DNA from 3 places in the Oryzihumus sp. genome. Region 3 is predicted to be linked to each of the others. Evidence: riboswitches for the same ligand, from Rfam matches in the RefSeq annotation. Region 3 holds a riboswitch; each other region holds the start of a gene.
What was found. Region 3 has a riboswitch for S-adenosylmethionine ahead of ACXVGS_RS10165 (aminotransferase class V-fold PLP-dependent enzyme). Riboswitches for the same ligand answer to the same signal wherever they lie in the genome.
Positions count from the first base shown of each region.

Region 1 (2,256 bases), on a different contig from region 3:
CAGCTTGACGACGGCACCCGAGAAGGCGCCCCCGAAGTCGGTCTGGCCGGTCGCGGCCGACTGGATGTCCTGGGGTCCGCTGGTGGTGTTGCCGACCCACCTGAGCCGGATCGTGGGGAAGTAGCCGAGCTCGGCGGCGAGCTCGGGCAGGGTGACGTTGTTGGCCGAGCCCTGGTAGCGCAGGGTCACCGGCCCCTTCGCCGAGCCGGCCGCCTCGGTGGAGGGCAGGGAGCACGCCGTGAGGGCAGCGGCGCCGCCCAGGGTCAGGACGAGGAGCCGGGTCGTGGTCCGCGCGCGCATCAGGCCACCGCCTCGCGGCGCTCGGGGCGGGCGCCGAGGAGGGTGCGTCCGGCGAGGGTGTCGAGGAAGACCGCAGTCACCTCGCGCAGCGGCCGCGCCGCCGACTCCTCGAGCAGCACCTCGCCGCTCTCGAAGAGGGTGACCTCGCCGGCCAGGACGAACCAGCCCGGGCTGATGCTGCTGGGGCCGAGACTGGCGAGCACCGGTCGCAGGGCGTAGTCGACGGCGAGGACGTGTGCGGGCGTGCCGCCGGTGGCCACGGGAAGGACGACCTTGCCGCGCAGCGCGAACTGCGGAAGCAGGTCCAGGAAGGTCTTGAGCAGCCCGCCGTAGGCCGCCTTGTAGACCGGGGTCGAGACGACGACCGCATCGGCTGCCTCGAGGCTGCCCACCGCTGCGGCGATGTCCGGGTCGTCGGCGTCGCCGCGCAGCAGCGGCCCGGCGGGAAGGTCCCGCAGGACGATCGGGGCGACGAGGTGCCCCGCTTGTTGCAGCTGCCGGGAGATCTCGGAGAGCACCCCGTCGGTGCGGGAGGCGGTGGAGGGACTGCTGGAGATGGTGGCTATGACAGCCATGAGGGGTCCTTTCATGGGCAGGGGGCATCGCCGGCCGTGCGACTTGGCCCGCGGAGGGCCGGCCGGCGCAGAGCCGTTGCTGGGGAAGGGTTCTCGCTGGTGCGAGAGGAGGAGGACTGCTCTGGTCAGCGGCGACAGAGCGCGCTGGAGACCCGGAGGAGGTCGACGTGCCGACGCCGGGCCGGGTAGAGCGAGGGTGGCCCGCTGCTCCCAGATCCCTTGGCCCTCATGGGTTTCCGTCCTCGATGGAGGCATCGAGCCTCGCGCTTGCTCCGGTCGGTCGACCGGAGCCAGGTCTTCACCCGGAGCACCCCACCGCGAATGAGAGGGTTGCCGTCCAGCAAGCCGGGGCTGTGCGCTGGAGCTCGTGACCTGCCCCGAAACTAGCCGTTCAGGGATCGCCTATCAAATGAGTAGGAATTGTCTCTCGCATGCTGGGATGCCGGCACGGGGACGACCCGCTCGGGGCCGATGGCACGGCGAGGACCCGCATGCGGTTCGCGCGGGCACTACCCCAGCTGGTCGCGACGGCGGGTCAGGTAGGCGATCTCGGCGGTGTTGCCCGTGAGCCCGATGGCCGCGTCGTACGCCGCGCGGGACTCCTGGCTGCGGCCCAACCGGCGCAACAGGTCGGCGCGGGTCGCATGGAAGGCGTGGTAGCCGGCCAGCGTGTCCGCGAGACGGTCGACGGCCGCCAGTGCCACTTCCGGGCCGTCGAGCTCAGCGACCGCGACGGCCCGGTTGAGGGCGACGATGGGTGACGGGTCGAGGCGGACGAGCTGGTCGTAGAGGGCGACGACCTGCGACCAGTCGGTGTCGCGCACGTCGCGGGCAGAGGTGTGCACGGCGTTGATCGCGGCGAGGACCTGGTAGCGGCCCGGGGGCCTCCCCATGGCCAGACGCTCGCGCACCAGCTGGTGCCCCTCGGCGACCAGCGCCGCGTCCCAGACACCTCGGTCCTGCTCGGCGAGGCTGACCAGCTCGCCGCTCGACGAGACGCGGGCGGTGCGGCGGGCCTCGGTGAGGAGCATCAACGCCAGAAGCCCGGCCACCTCACCGTCCTCCGGCAGGAGTGCACGGACCAGGCGCGTCAGCCGGATCGCCTCGGCGGTCAGGTCGTGACGCACGGGGTCGGTGTCGGGGCCGCTCGCCAGGTAGCCCTCGTTGAAGACGAGGAAGAGGACGGCGAGGACGCCGGAGACGCGTGCCGGGAGGTCCTCCGCGGACGGCACGCGATACGGGATGCGGGCGGCCTTGATCTTGGCCTTGGCCCGGGTGATCCGCTGGGCCATGGTCGTCTCCTGCACCAGGAACGCGCGGGCGATCTCGGGCATGGTCAGACCGCCGACCATGCGCAGCGTCAGCGCCACGCGGGTCTCCA
Region 1 covers NZ_JBTCWL010000021.1:31,938-34,193, forward strand. Annotated here, with positions in the region: gene ACXVGS_RS07525 (ABC transporter substrate-binding protein) at 1-300, opposite strand, end outside; gene ssuE (NADPH-dependent FMN reductase) at 300-875, opposite strand; SAM riboswitch class IV at 1,134-1,248, opposite strand; gene ACXVGS_RS07535 (RNA polymerase sigma factor) at 1,385-2,256, opposite strand, start outside.
Region 1: another riboswitch for S-adenosylmethionine. It lies ahead of ssuE (NADPH-dependent FMN reductase); the one in region 3 lies ahead of ACXVGS_RS10165 (aminotransferase class V-fold PLP-dependent enzyme).

Region 2 (2,256 bases), on a different contig from region 3:
GCTGTGCAGGGTCAGCGCCTCGACGAACCGCTTCCCCGCCTCGAGGCCGCCCTGGATCTCGAACGCCAGCACGGCGCCGGCGCCCTTGGGGCTGTACTTCTGCGCCTTGGCGTAGCTCTCGTGCTCGGGCAGCGAGGCCCACACCACGCGCTCGACCTCGTCGCGGCCCTGGAGGAACGCCGCGACCTTGCGGGTGTTCTCCAGGTGCCGGTCCAGGCGCAGGCTGAGCGTCTCGACGCCCTGGGCGATGAGGAAGGCGTTGAACGGCGAGATCGCCGACCCGAGGTCGCGCAGCAGCTGCACCCGCGCCTTGAGGATGAACGCCAGGTTGGCCCCGAGCGGGCTGCCGACGCCGAGGTCCCGGGCGAAGACGAGCCCGTGGTAGCTCTCCTCCGGGGTGTTGTAGTTGGGGAACTTCTCCGGATCGCGGCCGTAGTCGAACGTGCCGCCGTCGACGATGACGCCCGCGATCGCCGTGCCGTGGCCGCCGAGGTACTTCGTGGCCGAGTGCACGACCACGTCGGCGCCCCACTCCAGCGGGCGGATCAGGTAGGGCGTGGCGATCGTGTTGTCCACCACCAGCGGCACCCCGGCCTCGTGGGCGACGCGCGCGACCGCCTCGATGTCGAGCACCTCGGACTTGGGGTTCGAGATGGTCTCGGCGAAGAACAGCTTGGTGTTGGGGCGGACCGCGGCCTTCCACGACTCGATGTCGTTGGGATCGGCCACGAAGGTCACCTCGAGCCCGAACTTGGGCAGCGTGTGCTTGAGCAGGTTGAAGGTGCCGCCGTAGAGCGAGGGGCTGGCCACGACGTGGTCGCCGGCCTCGGCGATGTTCAGGATCGCCAGCGTCTCGGCGGCCTGGCCCGAGGCGACCAGCAGCGCGCCGACGCCACCCTCGAGCGAGGCGATCCGCTGCTCCACCGCGTCCTGGGTGGGGTTCATGATCCGCGTGTAGATGTTGCCGAACTCCTTGAGCGCGAACAGGTTCGCCGCGTGGTCGGTGTCGCGGAACACGTAGGAGGTGGTCTGGTAGATGGGCAGTGCCCGCGCGCCGGTCGCCTCGTCGGGGACCTGGCCGGCGTGGACCTGCCGCGTCTCGAAGGACCAGTTCGGGGTGGTGTCAGTCATCGGGTTCCCTTGCCTCTCAGCACTTCTCACGTATGACGAGTGGTCGCGAGAGGTGCGGGGCGCACCTCACGCGAGGTGCGGGGATACCACCAAGGGTGTCTCCGCGCTTGCGTTGCGCCGTCCTGTGGCGCACCGCCTGGTCCTCACCCGGGGCACCCCACCGCGGTGGAGGGTTGCCGGTCAGCGAGCCGGGGCTTGGCGCTGACACTCATGACCTGTGACCGACATTAGGCCGCGCTCCCGGCCGCTGGAACGGCCGTCTCTCATGGCGGACGCCGGCGCTCCGCTCAGATGCCGAGCGCCGAGAGCGTGACGAACGAGTATCCGGCTGCCCGCAGCTGGCTGATGACTCGGGGCAGGGCGTCCGCGTCGAGGGTGGTGTGGTCGTCGGGGTTGGACCCGACGTGCATGAGCACGATCTCGCCGGGGGTGCGCGCGGCCAGGACCCGGGCCACGACGGTGTCGGCGCTCTGGCCGCCGGAGGTGCCCTTCCATCCGAGGGTGTCGATGGTCCAGCCGACGGCGACGTAGCCCATGCCGTTGACCAGGGACAGCGTGTGCGCGGTGTACTCCCCGAACGGGAAGCGGAACAGCGGCCTGGGGCTGCGCCCGGTCACCGCGGTGATCGCCGCGGCGCCGTCGCTCACCTCGGTCCGCACCGCGGCGTCGGACAGGGTGCTCAGGTGCGGGTGGTTGTCGGTGTGGTTGCCGATCCGCCCGTAGGTCGCCATCTGGCGGGACAACGCGGGGAAGGCGCGGACGAAGTCGCCGGTGAGGCAGAAGCTGGCCGGCACGTGCTGGGCCTTGAGCGTGGCCAGGATCGCGGGGACGCCGTCACCGTTGGCGCCGGCGTCGAAAGTCAGCGCGACGACCTTCGACGTCGTGGGGACGCGCGAGACCACGGTGCCGAGCAGGTGGGCCGGCAGCCCGGGGTTCGCCGGCCGAGGCGAGGTGGTCGGCGGCCGCGGGGTGGTGCGCGTCGGTGCCGGAGCCGTCGGAAGCGGAGTGCTGGTCGGCCGGGTCGTGACGCTCGCGCGGGTCGACGGGCTGGGTGCACTCGTCCGGGTGGACGTCGGCGTGGGGCGGCCCGTGGTGCTCGTCGCCGGCCCGGAGGTGGCCGGCCGG
Region 2 covers NZ_JBTCWL010000082.1:8,761-11,016, forward strand. Annotated here, with positions in the region: gene ACXVGS_RS16785 (bifunctional o-acetylhomoserine/o-acetylserine sulfhydrylase) at 1-1,131, opposite strand, end outside; SAM riboswitch class IV at 1,230-1,347, opposite strand; gene ACXVGS_RS16790 (polysaccharide deacetylase family protein) at 1,419-2,256, opposite strand, start outside.
Region 2: another riboswitch for S-adenosylmethionine. It lies ahead of ACXVGS_RS16785 (bifunctional o-acetylhomoserine/o-acetylserine sulfhydrylase); the one in region 3 lies ahead of ACXVGS_RS10165 (aminotransferase class V-fold PLP-dependent enzyme).

Region 3 (2,256 bases):
CGGCTCGGGCTCGGGCTTGCGGTGCAGGGCCCAGTCGCGCAGCTCGCCCAGCCGGGTCGGCACCATGTGGACCGGCGTGGCGGTGGTCACCAGCAGCCCGAAGGCCCCCAGCAGCAACAGGATCGGCACCGCGCCGTAGACGGTGACGCCCGCGACGACCGGGCTCGAGGCGAGGAAGCCGATGATGCCGCCGGCCTCGCGCATCGAGGGCGCCCCGTCGGACGGGCTCGGCACCCCGGCGGAGATGTGCACCAGGCCGGCAGCGGAGAAGGCCAGGGCCGTCAGGCCGATGCCGATGCGGTTGGTCGAGGAGGCCTCGTCGGGGGCGCGCAGCAGGCGCAGCCCCAGCAGGATCAGGACGATCGGGACGGCCAGGCCGACCCGGCCGAAGGTGCCGGCCACCACGGCGTGGACCACGTCGCCGACCGGACCGCGCAGCGCCCACCACTCGCGCGCGGCCACGATGATGGCCAGGGCGATGAGCGCGAAGCCGACGCCGTCGCGACGGTGCTCCGGCTCGAGCTCACGCGCGCTGTGGCCGACCTTGCGGACCGTGCCGCCGGCCAGGTGGGCCACGCCCATCCACGCACCACGCACGGCGCGCACCGGCCAGGGCAGGGTGGCCGCCCGGGGCGCGGGCTTGCGCGGCGCCGGCTTGCGGGCAGCAGGCTTGCGGGCGGCGGGCTTGCGATTGGCCGCAGGCGTCCGCGCCGCCGGGCGCGCGGCGCCGCCGCGTCCCGAGGAGCTCGAGCGCGAGGAGGAGGTCGTCCGGGTCGCCACCTTCGCAGGCTACGCGATCGCCCCGACGACATCACGCGTCACACGCGCCCCGGCCTCCGGCGCGTCGCGTGGCGGGCGCCCGTCACCGGGGCTGCTCCCGGCTGCCGCCCCGGTCGCCAGGTCTCACATCCCGGGACATCACTCCCGAAAGGTGGGCAGGCCCGCGCCGGCGCCGCTACGGTCGAGCCCAGGTCATGAGTGCCAGCGTCAAGCCCCGGCTTGCTGGCCGGCAACCCTCCTGTCGCGGCGGGGTGCTCCGGGTGACGACCCGGTCGGCCCGCGCCCGCGGTGCCGGCAAGCGCGGACCGGCGAGCCCGAAGGCCTCGATGGTCCACCGGACCACCGAGGAGTGAGCTTCGTTGTCGATCGCCACCATCAGCCGGACCCACCACCAGGCGCCCGCCCCCGCCCCGCGGGACCACCTGCGCCCCGTTCCCGCGCTGCCGCAGGACCTCCTGACGCCGCTGCCGCGCACCGTGGCCGCCGACCTGGGCGTGCCCACGCTGCACCGGACGGTCGTGGACTACGCCAACTTCGACCACGCGGCGAGCACCCCGGCACTGGAGTCCGTCCAGGCCGCGGTCGATGCCGCGCTGCGCACCTACTCCTCGGTGCACCGCGGCAACGGCTACGCCTCGAAGGTGACCAGCGCGTGGTACGAGCAGGCCCGCGAGCAGGTGGCCTCCTTCGTCGGGGCGCGCGAGGAGGACCTGGTCGTCTTCACCCGCAACACCACCGACTCGCTCAACCTCCTGGCACGGGCGCTGCCCCGGCGCACCACGACGTTCGTCTTCGAGTCCGAGCACCACGCGGCGCTGCTGCCCTGGGACGAGCGGCGAACCGTGCGCCTGCCCGTGCCCGGCAGCGTGGCGGACGCCCTGGTGCTGCTCGAGGAGGCGCTGGCCGAGCACGCCCGGTCCAGCGACGGACCACGGCTGGTCGTGGTCACCGGAGCATCCAACGTCACCGGTGAGCTGTGGCCCGTGGAGCGGGTCACCGAGGTCGCCCGCCGGTATGCCGCGCGCGTGGCCCTGGACGCCGCGCAGCTCGCCCCGCACCGGCGCATCGACCTGGACGCGCTTGACGTGGACTACGTGGCGTTCTCCGGGCACAAGCTCTACGCCCCCTTCGGTGCGGGCGTCCTGGTCGGCCGGGCCGACTGGCTCGACGCGGCGGCGCCCTACCTGCGCGGCGGTGGGGCGACGGCACGGGTCAGCGAGCGTGAGGTGCAGTGGAGCCAGGGGGCGGCCCGGCACGAGGCGGGCAGCCCCAACGTCATCGGCGCGATCGCCCTGGCCGCCGCGTGTGCCACGGTCGAGGCCCACCGTGACGCGATCGAGGCCCACGAGTCGGCCCTGGCGCAGCGCCTGCAGTCCGGGCTCGCCGTCATCGAGGGCGTGACCACGTGGTCGGTGTTCGGTGAGGAGCACGACCGGGTGGGGGTGGTGACCTTCACGGTGGACGGCGTCGACAGCT
Region 3 covers NZ_JBTCWL010000032.1:19,551-21,806, reverse strand. Annotated here, with positions in the region: gene ACXVGS_RS10170 (DNA translocase FtsK) at 1-780, opposite strand, end outside; SAM riboswitch class IV at 971-1,087, shown strand; gene ACXVGS_RS10165 (aminotransferase class V-fold PLP-dependent enzyme) at 1,140-2,256, shown strand, end outside.